Regions from separate parts of the Neisseria sp. HMSC055H02 genome, predicted to be linked through region 1. Evidence: predicted binding sites of a transcription regulator. Region 1 holds the regulator's gene; the other holds the start of a gene.

Region 1 (8,868 bases):
GATTTCGACATTTTGCGGCCGTTTTGGTCAACTACGAAACCGTGGGTCAGAAGCTGTTTGTACGGGGCGCGTTCCATGGATGAGGCGCAGCCGGTCAGCATGGAGGATTGGAACCAGCCGCGGTGTTGGTCGCTGCCTTCGAGGTAGAGGTCGGCGGGCCAGTCCAATTCTTCGCGCTGTTTCAAGACGGAATAATGGGTCGAGCCGGAGTCGAACCATACGTCCATCGTGTCGGAAAGTTTGTCGTAGTTTTCACAATCTTCCGCGCTCAACAATTCGCTTTTATCGAGTGAGAACCACGCTTCGATGCCTTTTTCTTCGATTTTCAGGGCGACTTTTTCCAAAAGCTCGGCGGAATTAGGATGCAGCTCGCCGGTTTCTTTGTGGACGAAGAAGGTCATCGGCGTGCCCCAGTAGCGTTGGCGCGAAACGACCCAGTCGGGGCGGCCTTCGATCATGGCTTCGAGGCGCGCGCGACCCCAAGACGGGAAGAATTCGGTGTCGTCCACGGCTTTGATGGCTTTGTCGCGCAGGGTCTTGCCGTCGCTCCCCGCTTTGTCCATGCCGACAAACCACTGACCTGTCGCGCGGTAAATCAGCGGGGTTTTGTGGCGCCAGCAGTGGGCGTAGCTGTGTTCGATTTTGCTGCTTGCCAAGAGGTTGCCGGTTTCTTCCAGCCATTGCAGGATGACGGGGTTCGCTTCCCAAACGCTCATGCCTGCCACGCGCGGCGTTTCGCTGATGTATTTGCCTTCGGCGTTGACGGGGTTGTAAAGCTCGATGCCGTATTTGTTGCAGACGGCGTAGTCTTCCAAACCGTGCGCGGGGGCGGTATGTACCAAACCCGTACCGGCGTCGGTGGTAACGTGTTCGCCGTTGAGCATGGGAATATCGCGTTCGAGGAACGGATGGTTCATGTGCAGGTTTTCCAGCTTGTCGCCGGTGGTTTCCGCGAGGACGCTGAGGTCGTCTGAAACGAAGCCGTAGCGTTTGAGCGTGTCTTCCGCCAAATCTTTCGCCAATACCAATTTGCCTTTGGGCGTATCGATCAGTTGGTAAACCACGTCCGCACCCGCAGATACGGCTTGGCTCGCAGGCAGCGTCCAAGGCGTGGTCGTCCAGATGACGGCAAACGCTTTGCCTTCGATGCCTGCCAAACCGAATGCGGCGGCAAGCGCGGCGGTGTCTTTAAACGGATAGCCAACGTCAATCGCAGGCGATACTTTGTCTTTGTATTCCACTTCCGCTTCCGCCAGCGAAGAACCGCAGTCCAAGCAGAACTGAACCGGTTTCGCGCCGCGGTAGAGATAGCCCGATTTGTAGATTTCGCCGAGCATACGCACGGTATCCGCTTCGGTTTTGAAATCCATGGTCAGGTAAGGATTGTCCCAGTCGCCCAACACGCCCAGACGGATGAAGTCTTTTTTCTGACGGGCAATCTGCTCGGCGGCGTATTCGCGGCACAATTCGCGGAAACGCGCTTTGGGCATGTCTTTGCCGTGCAGCTTTTCCACCATCACTTCGATGGGCAGGCCGTGGCAGTCCCAGCCCGGCACATAAGGAGCGTCGAAGCCGGCTTGGGTTTTGCTGCGGATAATGATGTCTTTAAGGATTTTGTTGACGGCATGACCGATGTGGATGTCGCCGTTGGCATACGGCGGACCGTCGTGCAGGATGAATTTCGGACGGCCTTTGGCGATTTCGCGCAGTTTTTGATAGCGTTTGTGCTCGTACCAGCTTTTCAGCCACGCAGGCTCGCGCTTAGCGAGGTTGCCGCGCATCGGAAACGGGCTTTCGAGCAGGTTTACGGTTTTGCTGTAATCGGTCATGTTGTGATTCTCTATGGTTTCGGTATTTCGGTTTCAGACGACGTTTTGCAAGCAAGGTCGTCTGAAAAAATGCAAAGGGCTATTGTAGCCGAATTGTATTGTTTTTATAAGGGGTTTGGGTATGCGGGATGGCGGCGGACAAAGAGAAAGGTCGTCTGAAAACTTGTTTTGTCGAAATGTGACCTATCTGTTTTCAGACGACCTTCCTTATACCTGTTTACACACTCTCTTCACAACAAACCTTCCGCTTTAACCCAAGCCAAAATATCGGCTTCTACGGCTTCGGGCGAACCGGGATTGTCGATTTTGACGCCGTATTCGTCTGCGCCGAGTTCTTCCAGAATTTCCAGTTGCGAATCCAGCATACCCGCTTTCATATAATGCCCTTGGCGCGCCATCATGCGCTCGAGGTTGATGGCTTGCGGCGGTGTCAGGTGGATGAAGGCGGTTTTGCCTTGTGCGCCGCGCAGGATGTCGCGGTATTGGCGTTTCAAGGCGGAGCAGGTAACGATGGTGTACGCCGCGCCGTTTTGCGCTTGTTCCGTCATCCAGTCGCGCAGGTTGCAGAGCCACGGATAGCGGTCTTCGTCGGTCAGCGGGATGCCCGCGCCCATTTTGTCGCGGTTGGCTTGGGTGTGGAAATCGTCGCCTTCGGCGTAGGGGCATTGGTTGAGGTGTTTTTGCAGGGACAGGGCGGCGGTGGTCTTGCCGCAGCCGCAAACGCCCATCATCACAAAATGCGTCGTCATGTTCTCTTCCTTTGTTGGATTTGAAAGATATAAGGTCGGGCAGACGGTTTAGAGCGTCTTAAAAACGTTTTCAGACGACCTCAAACTACGGCAAACAGCAGCGCCGACACTGAAAAGCCGATGGCGGCAATCAGCGTTTGGTTGACCGTCCATGTTTTGAGCGTGGTCGGTACGTCCATATCCAAAAGGCGGCCGACCAGCCAGAAGCCCGAGTCGTTGAAGTGGCTGCAGCCGACCGAGCCTGCCGCGGTTGCCAAAACCACGCAGGCGAGTTGCCAGTCGTTGAAGCCTGCGGCGGCAACGGCGGGTGCCATCAATGCGGCGGCGGTGGTCAGCGCGACGGTTGCCGAACCTTGCGCGATACGCAGCGCCAATGCCACCAAGAAACAGCCCAGCAATACGGGTATGCCCAAATCCGCCATGCTGTCCGCCAACGCCTGACCGATGCCCGACGCGCGCAACACGCCGCCGAACATGCCGCCCGCGCCGGTAATCAAGATGACCGAACAAACGGGGGCGAGTGCGCCGTCCACCGTTTTCTCCAGCGCGCTTGCCTTTTCGCCGCGTTTGCTGCCCAAAACATAAAGTGCCACCAAAACCGAAATCAGCAGCGCGACAGGGGTCGAACCGATCATGCGCGCCACCTGTACCCAATGTTCGTCCGCGCTGACGACTTTTTCACTGATTAAGGTGGACAGCCCTGTGTTCATAAAAATCAACAGCATAGGAATCAGCATAATGCCGACCACGGTCGAAGCCTTGGCAGGCGTTTGCGGCCGGTCGTTGTCCACCGCGCCGCCGCTGAGCAAATCGGGAACGGGAACGCGGATGGTACGTCCTAAAACCTTCCCAAGCAGATAACCGCTGACATACCAAGTGAACATGGCGACGGGCAATCCCAAAATCAGCACCTGCCCAATGTTCGCCGAATAAAATTCCGAAGCCGCAATCGGACCGGGGTGGGGCGGCAGGAAAACGTGCATCACCGAAAACGCGCCGATAGACGCCAGAGCATAAGGCAATACGTCCTGCTTCATGCGCCGCGCCGTCGCGAAGACAATCGGCAGCATCACCACCAATCCCGCATCAAAGAAAATCGGGAAGCCGAAAATCAGCGATGCCACGCCCAAAGCAAACGGCGCGCGTTTTTCACCGAACATCCGAATCAGCGCATCCGCCAGCGACTGCGCCCCGCCCGAAGTTTCCACCAGCCGCCCGAGCATCGCGCCCAAACCGACCAGCAAAGCCACGCTGCCGAGCGTACCGCCGAAGTTTTTCAGCAGAACGTCGTTCACAATCTTATCCATCGGCAGCCCCGTCGCCACCGCCGTCAGCAGGCTCACCGACACCAAGGTCAACAGCGCATGGACACGCAGTTTCACAATCAACAGCAAAATCAGCACGATCGCCATCGCCGCAATACCCAGCAGCCAGCCCGCGCTCAAGGTCTGAGTCCAACCATCCATTTTGAAGCCTTTCTTTGTAATCAGAATACAAGGTAGTTAATGTTTTTCAAACGTATTAAATCAACCATAGCACGATTTGAAACGGGGCGGTATTGTGGGTTTTCGGATGGGTTTAAGTATTTATTTTTTCGAATAGATTTGAATAATGAGAGTAAGTCGGGCGGTGTCATTTACTCTTGTGAAGAGAGGGAGGGTCATCTGAAAACGTAGTTTGCTTTCATGAACAAAGGAGGTGGGCGTGGATATTTTCTATTTTTCTAATTCGACATGAATTCAGAACAAGAAAACAATTTCTTTCTTAAATACAATGGTTTTTCAAAATTTTGGTCTGATGGGGCTAACATACTGCAATACTTGTTGACCGGTATGGCGTGGGCTTTACCCGCAGAAAAACGCCTATGTGGGATTCAAATCATTATGTTCAGCCCCTAGATTACTGGCTCTCAAACTTGGCCAAAACAAAAAACGTCGTCTGAAAATTTTCAGACGACGCTTTTATTATTGAATCAAGGCTTATTCTGCGGCAGGTTTTACCGTGTTGCGGACATCGCCGCTTTTTTCTTTGTGTTTCAGCACTGCACGGTCGAGCTTGTCCATCAGAACATCAATGGCGGCGTACATATCTTGTTCAACGGCCTCGACGTGGAGGTCTTTGCCCGCCAGATGGATGTCTGCTTCAGCCTGTTGATTGAGTTTTTCCACGGAAAGGGTGATGGTAACGGAAATGGCGTTGGCTGCGTGGCGGTTGATGCGTTCCAATTTTTCGGAAACGTAGTTTTTGATGGCCTCGGTAACGTCGAAATTCAGACCGGTGATTTTCAGATTCATAATACAGCTCCTTCGGTGGGGTTCAGTCCGTCAGAAACGGAACGGGAAAACTGCGGTTTAAAACTGTCATTCGGTAAGTTTGCGTTTGTGTGCCGGCGGGATGTCGAGCGATTCCCTGTATTTGGCGACGGTGCGGCGGGCGATGTCTATGCCCTGTTGTTTGAGGAGGCGGACAAGGGTTTCGTCGGAATGGGGTTTGCTGCTGTCTTCGTTTTCGATAATCTGCCCCAAAACGGCTTTAATCGCGCCTTGGCTCAGGCCTTCTTTGTCGCCTTCGGAATTGACTGCCTGTGTGAAGAAATAGCGTAACGCAAATAGTCCGCGCGGGCAAGACAAATATTTTTGGTTGGCGGCGCGCGAAATGGTGCTTTCGGCAAGCCCCAATTCGGCGGCTGCGTCTTTCATAAGCATGGGTGCGAGTCCGATTTCGCCGAAGATGAAGAAGTCTTCCTGATTTTTGACGATGTATTCGGCAAGGCGGATGACGGTGCTTTTGCGCAGTTCGAGAGAGTCGATGCGCTGCTTGGCTTCGGTGATTTTTTCTTTCCACTCGGGTGCGCCGTCTTCTGCGGATTTCATCAGTTCGCAGTATTCGCGGTTGAGTTGCAGTTTGGGCCAGGCGGCTTCGTTGCCGATGACTTTCCAGCCGTCTTTGCCTTCTTTGACCCAAACGTCGGGCTGGATGTAGGCGGTCGGTTCGGAGGAGGCGAAACCGTAGGCGGGGTAGGGGTTGAGCGTGGCGATGATGTCGAGTGCGGCTTCTATGGTTTCGCTGTCGATTTCGGGAAAGAGTTTGCGGAAGCGGATGATGTTTTGTTTGCGGTTTTTGCCCAAATCGTGCAGCGAACTTTGGATGAGGTGGGCGGCCGCCTGACGCGCGGGTCCGGCGGGCAGGCGCATGAGTTGGAGCATCAGGGATTCGGTCAGGTCGGCGGCGGCAACGCCGGGCGGGTCGAAGGTCTGCAAAAGGTCGAGGGCGTTTTGCAGCTCGTCTTCGTCCAGCATCCATTCCAAGGGCGTGTTGTCGATAAGGTCTTGGATGCTGTCGGTGAAATAGCCTTGGTCGTCAAGGAAGTCGATAAGGATGTGGACGTAGGCGGCTTCTTTGTCGGAAAGGGGGTGTTCGCACACTTGGGCGTGCAGGTATTGGTTGAAATCTTCTTCTTTGGCGATGTTGAGCCAGGCGTCTTCGGCATCGTCGCCGCCGAGGTGGTTGCTGTGCGGCATGGTGGTGCCGTGATTGAACTCTGCGTCGGCAAATTCGTCGGTTTCGGGTCGTTCGAGCAGGGGATTGTCCTGCAACCAGTCTTCGACCTCGCGTTCGAGTTCGATGCCGGACATTTGCAGGATGCGCAGGGATTGTTGCAGACGTTGGTTGAGTTGTTGGGTCTGCCTGAGTTTGAGGCCGAGTAAGGTCATGGTGCAATGTATGTTGATTGTTTTTTATATTTCGGACGGCATTTGTCCTCGAGTTTGGTTCGATGGCAAAGAGGTCGTCTGAAAAGGTTTTTATGGCGTGCTTGGCGTTTTGGGGAACGCTTGTTGGTTTTATACTAAATGTGTATTTCAACACTTTACACTTAATGCGTCAACTCACTTTGGGTGCTTTCTTCATTTTAAAAAAACCGCACAATTTAGTGTGCGGTTTGTCATGGTCGGTATTTGGAATCAGTATTTGAAGTTTTCGCCGAGATAGACGGAGCGGACTTGTTCGTTGTTGACCAAGTCGTCCGGCTTGCCGGAGGCGAGGACGGTGCCGTCGCTGATGATGTAGGCTCTGTCGCAGATGCTGAGGGTTTCGCGTACGTTGTGGTCGGTAATGAGTACGCCGATGCCGCGCGATTTGAGGAAGTCGATGATTTTTTGGATGTCGATGACGGCAATGGGGTCAACGCCGGCGAAGGGTTCGTCCAGGAGGATGAAGCGCGGCTTCATGGCGAGTACGCGGGCGATTTCGACGCGTCGGCGTTCGCCGCCGGATAGGGAGGGGGCGGGGTTGTGGCGCAGGTGTCCGATGTTGAGGTCGGCGAGCAGTTTTTCTACTTCGCTGTCGATGCGGCTTTTGTCTTTGGTGCTGATTTCTAAAATGGCGCGGATGTTTTGTTCGACGGTCATTTTGCGGAAAATCGAGGCTTCTTGGGGCAGATAGCCGACGCCGAGGCGGGCGCGTTCGTGTATGGGCAGGTGGCGCAGTTCTTGTCCGTCTAGGGTAACGCTGCCAGCGTCGGCGGCGATGAGTCCGACGATCATGTAGAAGCTGGTGGTTTTGCCTGCGCCGTTGGGGCCGAGCAGGCCGATGACTTCGCCGCTTTCGATTTCGAGGGAGAAGCTTTTGACGACTTGGCGTTTTTTGAAACTTTTTTGCAGGTTTTGAACGACGAGGCGGCTGGTGTTTTCGCTCATAAATGACTCTTGGTTCGGAGGTCGTCTGAAAAGGTGTTTTGGGAACTTGCTATGCTGGTTTTCAGACGACCTTTTGTGTTGTCAGATATTGGTTATTTGGTTTTTTGGGTGCTGGACGGCTGGATGACGACGCTGACCCTGCCGGATTTGGCGGCGGATTTGGCACCTGTTTTGGAGCTGCCGTTAATGGTATAGACTTCGGTTTTGGTGTTGTAGGTGATGACTGCGCCTTCGGCAACGTCGCCGCCGCGTTGGACTTTGGCGTTGCCGGTCAGGGTAACGAGGTTGATGGCGGAGGAGTAGGTTACGTTGTTGGCTTGTCCGTTAACCGTGCCTTTGTTGTCGTCGAGCGTCTGGCTGAAGCGGACGGGCGAGCCGCTGGCTTTCATGAACTGTTCGCCTTTGTCGTTGCGGGAGACGTTGACGCTGCCTGCGCGGATGTTGAGCGTGCCTTGTTTGATGATGACGTTGCCGGTAAAGGTGGTGCTTTGGTTGTTTTGGTCGAGCGAGCCTTGGTCGGCTTCAATCTGTATCGGCTGCTTGCTGTCGCTTTGCAGGGCGTAGGCGGGGGCGGTGGCGAAAAATGCGGTTAAAACACATGCCTTACATATTTTTTGTATCATAAATCGTGGCTTTCACTCTGGATGGGAAGTTCAACAAACCTTTTTTGTGGTCATACGTCAGACCTTCGGCGTTGCCGCTCGATTCGCCGTATTGGAAGGTAACGGGCGTGTCGGTTTGGGCGTATTGCGATTCGGTATCGACGTGCAGGAGATCGGTTTTGACGACGCCTGCCTGCCGCTTGGCATCGGCGGCTTTGGTCAGGACGACGTTGTGTTTGAACAGGAGTTGTTTGGTTTGGGTGTTGTATACGGCTTCGTCGCTGCCGACGTCGTAAAGCCGGCTGCCTTCTTGGAAGAAGACGAGGTGCGGCAGCTCGAAATGGACGTCGTTGCTTTCGGGAAATTGTTTCGCCCCTCTTGCGCTCAGATGCTCTTTCAGACGACCTTGTTCGTCAAACCGCCGCCCGTCTATGCCGTCCATCGTGTATTGCGGCTGGTTGGGGTTGAGTTTGACTTCTTCAATGTCGATTTCGCTGATGCGCCCCAGCCATGCCGACAATCCGCCGAGCGCGACCGCCAGCACCAAAGGGAATGCGATTCCGTACCGCCATCTTACTTTCATTTGATGTACTCGTTCAAAGCCGCGCCCAGCGTACCTTTCGCGCGCATAATCAAGTCGCACACTTCGCGCACCGCGCCCGCGCCGCCCGCGTGTTTCGTAATATAGGCGGCGTGTTGCAGCGCAAACCAATGCGCGTCGGGGACGGCAACCGGCAATCCGCAGCGCACCATCACCGGCAAATCGACCACGTCGTCGCCGACAAAGGCGCACTCGGCTTCTTCTACGCCCGCCTGCGCGCGCAATTCTTCATAGGCGGCGCGTTTGTCCGAAATGCCTTTGAAGTAGTAATTTATGCCCAACTGTTTGACGCGGATACCGACGGAAGGCGCGTCCCGACCTGTGATAACCGCAGTCTGCACGCCGCTTGCCTGAAGCATTTTCAGACCGTGTCCGTCCAGAGTGTGGAAC
Region 2 (8,868 bases), on a different contig from region 1:
CGGCTTGGACGCGGAAGAACTCGCCATGCTCAAACCGCTGTTCCTGCTGACCGCCAAACCCGCCATGTACGTCGGCAACGTTGCCGAAGACGGTTTTGAAAACAATCCGCACCTCGACCGCCTGAAAGAATTGGCTGAAAAAGAAAACGCCCCTGTTGTCGCCGTTTGTGCCGCGATGGAAAGTGAAATCGCCGAATTGGAAGACGACGAAAAAGCCGAATTCCTCGCCGAGATGGGCTTGGAAGAACCCGGCTTGAACCGCCTGATCCGCGCGGGCTACGACCTCTTGGGCCTGCAAACCTACTTCACCGCCGGTGTCAAAGAAGTCCGCGCCTGGACCATCCACAAAGGCGACACCGCCCCGCAAGCCGCCGGCGTCATCCACACCGACTTCGAACGCGGCTTCATCCGCGCCCAAGTCATTGCCTACGACGACTTTGTCTCGCTCGGCGGCGAAGCCAAAGCCAAAGAAGCCGGCAAAATGCGCGTAGAAGGCAAGGAATATGTCGTGCAGGACGGGGATGTAATGCACTTTTTGTTTAACGTATAAACCAAGCAAAACGCTTTTTCAGACGACCTTTGCCAAATCAAGGTCGTCTGAAACATTGAAGGAAACCCATGACCTCCGTTATCCAAGATTTGAAAGCGCGCGGCCTTATCGCGCAAACTACCGACATCGAAGCCTTAGACGCTTTGTTAAACGAACAAAAAATCGCCCTCTACTGCGGTTTCGACCCGACCGCCGACAGCCTGCATATCGGACACTTGCTGCCCGTATTGGCATTGCGTCGTTTTCAACAGGCGGGGCATACGCCGATTGCCTTGGTGGGCGGCGCGACCGGTATGATCGGCGACCCCAGCTTCAAAGCGGTGGAGCGCAGCTTGAATTCCGCCGAAACCGTTGCCGGCTGGGTAGAAAGCATCCGCAACCAACTGAAACCTTTTTTGAGCTTTGAAGGCGACAACGCCGCCATTATGGCCAACAACGCCGACTGGTTCGGCAGCATGAACTGCCTCGATTTCCTGCGCGACATCGGCAAGCATTTCTCCGTCAACGCCATGTTGAACAAAGAATCCGTCAAACAACGCATCGAGCGCGACGACGTCGGCATTTCCTTCACCGAGTTTGCCTACTCCCTGCTGCAAGGCTACGACTTTGCCGAATTGAACAAACGCCATAGCGCGGTTTTGGAAATCGGCGGCTCCGACCAATGGGGCAACATCACCGCCGGTATCGACCTGACCCGTCGTCTGAACCAAAAACAAGTATTCGGTCTGACCCTGCCTTTGGTCACCAAATCCGACGGCACCAAATTCGGCAAAACCGAAGGCGGCGCGGTATGGCTGAACGCGAAGAAAACCTCACCGTATCAGTTCTACCAGTTTTGGCTGAAAGTTGCCGATGCCGATGTGTATAAATTCCTGAAATACTTCACCTTCCTGTCTATCGAAGAAATCGATGCCATCGAAGCGAAAGACCAAGCCAGCGGCACCAAGCCAGAAGCGCAACGCATCCTCGCCGAAGAAATGACCCGCCTGATTCACGGCGAAGCCGCCCTGCAAGCCGCGCAGCGCATTTCCGAAAGCCTGTTTGCCGAAGACCAAAGCAGCCTGACCGAAGGCGACTTCGAACAGCTCGCCCTCGACGGTCTGCCCGCATTTGAAGTTTCAGACGACCTCAACGTCGTTGAAGCCTTAGTCAAAACCGGCTTGGCATCTTCCAACAAAGAAGCGCGCGGTTTTGTGAACAGCAAAGCGGTATTGCTCAACGGACAAGCCGCCGAACTGAACAATCCGAACCACGCTACCGAACGCCCCGACGATGCCTATCTGCTGACCGATGCGCACAAACGCTTCGGCAAATACACCATCGTACGGCGCGGCAAACGCAACCACGCGCTCTTGGTTTGGAAATAAGCCTTAATAAATGACAAAGGTCGTCTGAAATCCGTTTTCAGACGACCTTTTTGTTTTTAATCAGAGTTGATTTGTCAAACCTAACATTGAAAAATTCAGATTTTGTTGTACTGCAATCCGATACACCTACAAAAACTAACCACCATCAACTACCCAAGCCATAGCGTGGGCTTTGCCCACCAACCACGCCCAAAATTTCAGACGACATCTTTTGCCCGACATTTTCGTGAGCAAAGCCCACGCTACTTTGCTACGTCTTTAATTATAGCGACAACAGGTCGCCTTGGCATGAAGCAGTGCGTAATTCTTTGTCCACGTCCGTGCCGCATTCCCATACTCCCGATCCTACGGTATAGCGGATATTAATTTTTTTATTGGTGATTTTGTCGTTTACGCCACTGCTTTTGAAAGTAACGGTCAGCAGGCATTGGGTTTCAGTCTTTTTCAGAGCAACGCCGTTGACGAAATTGCCTGTATGTACGCTGGAGGTAAACCAAGGTTTGGTGGTATCACAGGCATTGATACCCTCGGTAGAAATAGCCTCGACCAGCGGACTTTTCAGACCGGCAAGGATTTCATGCCCTTCAGTTGCCTGCGCCTTGGCGGTATAGTTGCCGAACAATGGCAGGGCGATAGCGGCAAGTATGCCGAGAATGGCAACGACGATCATCAGTTCGGTAATAGTAAAACCTTGTTGTTTCATACGACGACCTTTAATGAAGTGAGTTTGGAACAGAATCAGTTTGCCCGATTTGAGTTACTGGAATAGATGTTAGAAAAGCCCGCCAGAGCGGGCTTTGTTATTTCACTATTTATGAAATTAGCTGTTATTTTTTTGCGGCAGCACGGCAAGCAGCAGGTGCTACGTTGTCAGCCAGGTTGGTCGTACAAGCCCAAGCACCAGTTGCAGGAGTCAGGGTCATGGTAATAGTGTTCCCAGCCACTTTGTCATTGACACCTTCGGTTGCTGCTTTGAAGGTAGCGGTCAGGGCGCAAGTAGCAGCATCACCAGTACCAGCAGCGGCAGGGGCAACACCACTTACATATTTACCTTCACGCACAGAAGAGGTGTACCAAGCAGCATCATTTTTACAAGCTTTTGCATTACTGCTTGCAGCCACTGCCTCAACCAAAGGCGTTTTCATACCACCCAAGAGTTCGTAGCCTTCAGTCGCTTGTGCACGGGCAGTGTAGTCGCCGTACATAGGCAGGGCGATAGCGGCCAAGATACCGATAATTGCTACGACGATCATCAATTCGATCAGGGTGAAACCTTTTTGGATTGCTTTCATTTAATAAACTCCAGTTTAAAAAGTGTTGTGAATAAAAATGTTTGTTGTTAAAAAACCGTAATGTGTTTGGCTCTCTTGTTTTATGAGTAAAACCATCAAGTAGAAGGAATATACAGCTTCCCGGTTCGGACTTCGTTACTTGTATTTCCTTGCCGGACGTAATGTATCAAGCAGGGGATGTGCCAAGTCTGGATTTTTTTGGATTTTTTGTGAAAATATTTTGTAATTTTATGTTTTTAATAGGTTTAAATTTGTTTTGAAGGATTTTTCGGGCAGATTTCGGCTTTTTTATGACGTAGAATTTTTTGAGGGATATGACGTGTTTTGTCATTTTCGAGAAAAAAAGGGAAACGTTTTATGTCATATGACGTATTTCGTCACTTTTATACCTATTTTAATAATATTGAAATAAATTTGATAAACGGTATATTTTTTAGACAAGCGGTATTTTGAAATTTTATATATTTTTAATACGATGATTTTATGTTGATTTTTTATACAAATTTGATAAGCGGATTTTAATTCAGATAAACGGTCATACTTAAAAGGTAATTATAGATATTTAGTTTATTTTTGAACGTTTAATTTGAATAAAACCGTCGTCTGAAAATATGGCGGGTTTCGCCGGTAAAACATAAACGCCCTGCCAAGACCAATATCTCTGCAAACCGCATCCGTGGGCAAAGTCCATACTGCGGTAATCGTTGAATATTTCTGAAAATCAGAGTTCTGGATTCCCGCCTGCGCGGGAATGACGGTGCGGCTGGCAGGGATATGGGGAGTTTTTTCAGACGACTTGAGGGGATCTGAAAGTGGCTGCCGTAGCGTGGGCTTCGCCCGCGAGAATATATAAGAGACCCGCCGCAACCGATATTGTCGTAAACCATATCCGTAGGCAAAGTCCACGCTACGGTGATCGTTGAATATTTCTGAAAGCCGTAGGTCTGGATTCCCGCCTTCGCGGGAATGACGGCACGGTTGGCAAGAGATATGAGAGGAATTTTTCAGACGACTTTATAGATTTCCGCAAGCAACTGCCGTAGCGTGGGCTTTGCCCGCGAAAATATATAAGAGACCCGCCGCGACTGATATTGTCGTAAACCATATCCGTGGACACAGCCTACGCTACAGTAATCATTGGATATTTCTGAAAATCGAAGGTCTGGATTCCCGCCTTCGCAGGAATGACGGCACGGTTGGCAGGGATGTGGGAACTGTTTTTTTCAGACGACTCGCGGGTGTCTGAAAGCGGCTACCGTAGCGTGGGCTTTGCCCGCGAGAATATATAAGAGACCCGCCGCAACTGATATTTCTGCGAACCGCATCCGTGGGTAAAGCCCACGCTACGGTGATCGTTGAATATTTCTGAAAGCCGAAGTTCTGGATTCCCGCCTGCGCGGGAATGACGGTGTAGCAGGCAGGAATGTGGGGACTGTTTTCATAGGTAAAAATAGTGGGATTGTTTTTCAGACGACCTCACACGCCCAAATACCCTTCCCTGCTGGCAAGCCATCTTGCCAGATGCGCTTCGACGATTTCGGGGTTTTGTTCAATCAGCATCGGGGCGATTTCGCGCGCTTGTTCCAAGAGGTGCAGGTCTTCTTCGAGGTTGGCGAAACGCAGCATGGGGACGCCGCTTTGGCGTGCGCCGAGAAATTCGCCGGGGCCGCGGATGTTGAGGTCTTGGCGGGCGATTTCGAAGCCGTCGGTGTGTTCGTAGATGACTTTCAGCCGCGCTTTGGCGAGTTCGCTCAAGGGTTCGGCAAACAGGAGGACGCACACGCTTTCTGCCGCGCCGCGCCCTACCCGCCCGCGTAATTGGTGCAGCTGCGCCAAGCCCATGCGCTCGGCGTGCTCAATCACCATCAGGGCGGCGTTGGGCACATCTACGCCGACTTCGATGACGGTGGTGGCGACCAAGACGTTCAGACGGCCTGCGGCAAACTGAGCCATGACTTCGGCTTTTTCGGCGGCTTTCATGCGCCCGTGTACCAAGCCGATGTTGAGTTCGGGCAAGGCTGCCTGAAGCTGCTCGAGGGTTTCGGTGGCGGTTTGCAGTTGCAGGGTTTCGCTTTCTTCAATCAGCGGGCAGACCCAGTATGCCTGCTGCCCTTTGCGGCAGATGTTGAGGACGAAGCCTTCGACTTCGGCGCGGCGGACGTTGTTGACGAGGCGGGTTTTAATCGGGGTGCGCCCGGGCGGCAATTCGTCGATGACGGACACGTCCAAGTCGGCGAAGAAACTCATGGCGAGCGTACGCGGGATAGGCGTGGCGGACATCATCAATTGATGGACGTCGCGCCCTTTGTTTTTGAGGGCGAGGCGTTGGGCGACGCCGAAGCGGTGTTGTTCGTCCACAATCACCAAGCCCAGATTTTGAAACTCGACGTCGTCTGAAAACAGGGCGTGTGTGCCGACGGCGATTTTGACGGTGCCGTCGGCGAGTTTGGCTTTGGCTTCGTCTTTGGCTTTTTTGCGCTGGCTGCCGGAGAGCCAGACGACTTCGAGTCCTAAAGGTTCGAGCCATTGTTTGAACTTGATGAAATGCTGTTCGGCAAGGATTTCGGTCGGCGCCATCACGGCCGCCTGCGCGCCGGATTCGATGGCGGTCAGCGCGGACAAGGCGGCGACGATGGTTTTGCCGCTGCCGACATCGCCTTGAAGCAGGCGGTGCATGGGGTGGGTTTGCGCCATATCGCGGCGGATTTCGGACACGACTCTTTCTTGCGCATCGGTCAGGGCAAACGGCAAGGCGTGGCGCAGAGCTTGGGTCAATGTGCCGTCGCCGCCCAATGCCGCCGCCGTGCCGCTGACACGCTTCTGCCGCGCCAAGCGCATGGAAAGCTGTTGCGCCAAAAGTTCGTCGAATTTGAGCCGCTGCCATGCGGGCAGCGCGCCGTCGGAAAGCTGGTGGATGGTAAAACTCGGCGGCGGCGAATGCAAAAGGCGCAGGCTTTCGGCGAGGTGCGGCAGTTTCAGACGGCCCAATAAGGCATCGGGCAGCGTGTCGTGCAGCGGCGTAACGTCCAACGCCGTCTGAATGATGCGGCGCAAAGTGGGCTGATTCAAGCCGTTTACGGTCGGATAGACGGGTGTGAGGCTTTCCGCCAAACCGCTGCCCTCGGCGTCGCGGATTTTGGGATGAATCATCTCGTCGCCGTGAAACCCGTGTTTGATTTCACCCACGGCGCGGATGCGTTTGCCGACCGCCATCTGCTTCTGATGGCTGGCGTAAAAGTGGATGAAGCGCAGAAAAAGGACGCTGCCGGAACCGTCGGCGATTTGGACAATCAGCTGCTTGCGCGGTTTGAACGTGACTTCCTGATGGATGACTTCGCCCTCGACCTGACACGGCACGCCGATCGGCGCGTCCTTAATCGGCATGATGTGCGTCTCGTCCTCGTAACGCAGCGGCAGATGCAAAACCAAATCCCATGCGGTATGGAGGTTGAGTTTGTCGAGCTTCTTGGCGGAAACGTCGGTGATTTTGAGCTGTTTCTGAGTTTCGGGCGTCATCATGGCTTTGTCCTTTAATGGCGCGTATTTTAGCTGAAAATGTAAGAAGGGGTCGTCTGAAAGGACGTTCAGACGACCTAGAGGCATTGCACAGGTAGAGTTTGATAATTTGTCCATGCCGTCATTCCCACGCGGGAGGGAATCTCGATTTCGGGGTTTCAGAAAAATTTACAAAGTTGCCATGATTTCAAATTTCTAGATTCCCGCCTGCGCGGGAATAACGGCATAAGGTTTCTATGTAAATCACTATAAACCGTCAAATTTAAGAATCCGTCCACCCTGCTACTTTCACTTTCAGACGACCTTGATAAAAAAAGCAACGGATAAACCGTTGCTTTTTTGTTTGACCTGCAAATCTTACAGACTGCCCAACACGATGCGCAACACGCGGCGCAGGGGTTCGGCCGCGCCCCACAAGAGCTGGTCGCCGACAGTGAACGCGCTGATGTATTCGCCGCCCATGCCCAGTTTGCGGATGCGTCCGACGGGGACGGACAGCGTGCCGGTAACTTTGGCGGGCGTCAGCTCGTGGATGCTGGCTTCTTTTTCGTTGGGGATGACTTTCACCCAGTCGTTCGCGCCTGCCAAAATCGCTTCGATTTCGGAAACGGGCAGGTCTTTTTTCAGCTTCAGGGTGATGGCTTGGCTGTGGCAGCGCATAGAGCCGATGCGGACGCACAAACCGTCGATTACGGTCGGATTGTCGCTGCGGCCGAGGATTTTGTTGGTTTCCGCGCCGCCTTTCCATTCTTCTTTGGACTGGCCGTTGCCCAAATCCACGTCAATCCACGGAATCAGGCTGCCGGCGAGCGGTACGACGAAGTTGGCTTTCGGATAGTCTTCGCTGCGCAGGAAGTCGGATACTTTGCGGTCGATGTCGAGAATCGCGCTGGAAGGATCGGCAAGCTCGTCCGCTACTTGGGCGTGAATCGCGCCCATGCCGCTGATGAGTTCGCGCATGTTTTTCGCACCCGCGCCGGATGCGGCTTGGTAGGTCATGCTGGTCGCCCATTCGACCAAATCGTTTTGGAACAGGCCGCCCAGCGCCATCAGCATCAGGGAGACGGTGCAGTTGCCGCCGATGTAGTTTTTCACGCCGTTTTTGAGGCCGTTGTCGATGACGTTTCGGTTGACCGGGTCGAGGACGATAATCGCGTCGTCTTTCATGCGCAGGGAGGACGCCGCGTCAATCCAGTAGCCGTTCCAGCCGCTGTCGCGCAGGGGTTGGAACACGGATTTGGTGTAATCGCCGCCTTGGCAGGTTACGATGATGTCCATTTTCGCCAGCTCGGCAACGTCGTTCGCGTCCAATAATGTTTTAGCCGCCTGACCGAAATCAGGTGCTGCGCCGCCGACGTTGGATGTTGTGAAGAAGAACGCTTCGGGAATATGGGCGAAGTCGTTTTCTTCTTTCATACGCTGCATCAAAACCGAACCGACCATGCCGCGCCAGCCGACGAAACCTACTTTCATGTTGAGCTCCTTAGGGGGAAATTGTTAACAAATTTCTGAATAGGGGAAAAGAAAGAGTTTTAAACCTGTTTGAGGTAAATGTAAAGTTTTTTATAGTGAAGGTACTTTAAATCGAAAAAGCCGCAAATGCCCCAAGCAATTTAATTAGCTCTTCGGCATTTTTAAAGATCGGACATACAATTGTCGTATAAAGGTTACTTGATAAATAGCAAAGCAGCATTCACAAGAGAAAACCGGTTAAATATGGAACATTTTTATCTAACTTTATCCTCCCTTATGTTTGCAAATGCCCGTAAATCCAGCATAATTAAGGTTTTTAGAACACGACAAGGCTGATTTCATGAGCGAGGGCGCAACCTTTTCCCGCCGGCTTCCCGACGAAGAGTCCACACTCGAGCTGGGCGAAAGTTGGGCAAAATCGCTGCGCGCGCCGTTGGTCATCCATCTGCAAGGCGATTTGGGCGCGGGGAAAACCACGTTCACGCGCGGCATCCTGCGTGGACTCGGACACACCGGCGCGGTCAAAAGCCCGACCTACGCCATCGTCGAATCCTACCCGCTGGAAGCGTTCACGCTCCATCATTTCGACCTTTACCGCTTTGCCTCGCCCGAAGAATGGGAAGATGCGGGTTTGGACGACCTGTTCTCCCCTGACAGCGTCTGCATCATC

The links. Region 1 encodes sigma-54, which starts transcription at its own class of promoters, with help from an activator protein. Its sites were predicted from a motif close to CTGGCACGCTTCATGCTT; they were not measured.
Region 2: HMPREF2907_RS07790 (pilin) is a predicted target of sigma-54. The motif match lies at 3,378-3,395, and genes of this name have one in related genera.

Annotation. Positions count from the first base shown of each region.
Region 1 is NZ_KV812085.1:25,873-34,740, reverse strand. It holds gene ileS (isoleucine--tRNA ligase) at 1-1,829, opposite strand, end outside; gene HMPREF2907_RS04190 (gluconokinase, GntK/IdnK-type) at 2,060-2,578, opposite strand; gene HMPREF2907_RS04185 (GntP family permease) at 2,659-4,044, opposite strand; gene hpf (ribosome hibernation-promoting factor, HPF/YfiA family) at 4,558-4,872, opposite strand; gene rpoN (RNA polymerase factor sigma-54) at 4,939-6,291, opposite strand; gene lptB (LPS export ABC transporter ATP-binding protein) at 6,541-7,275, opposite strand; gene lptA (lipopolysaccharide transport periplasmic protein LptA) at 7,368-7,898, opposite strand; gene lptC (LPS export ABC transporter periplasmic protein LptC) at 7,879-8,460, opposite strand; gene HMPREF2907_RS04155 (KdsC family phosphatase) at 8,457-8,868, opposite strand, start outside.
Region 2 is NZ_KV812097.1:75,071-83,938, reverse strand. It holds gene ychF (redox-regulated ATPase YchF) at 1-550, shown strand, start outside; gene tyrS (tyrosine--tRNA ligase) at 619-1,917, shown strand; gene HMPREF2907_RS07795 (pilin) at 2,180-2,620, opposite strand; gene HMPREF2907_RS07790 (pilin) at 2,745-3,209, opposite strand; gene recG (ATP-dependent DNA helicase RecG) at 4,686-6,728, opposite strand; gene asd (aspartate-semialdehyde dehydrogenase) at 7,083-8,198, opposite strand; gene tsaE (tRNA (adenosine(37)-N6)-threonylcarbamoyltransferase complex ATPase subunit type 1 TsaE) at 8,539-8,868, shown strand, end outside.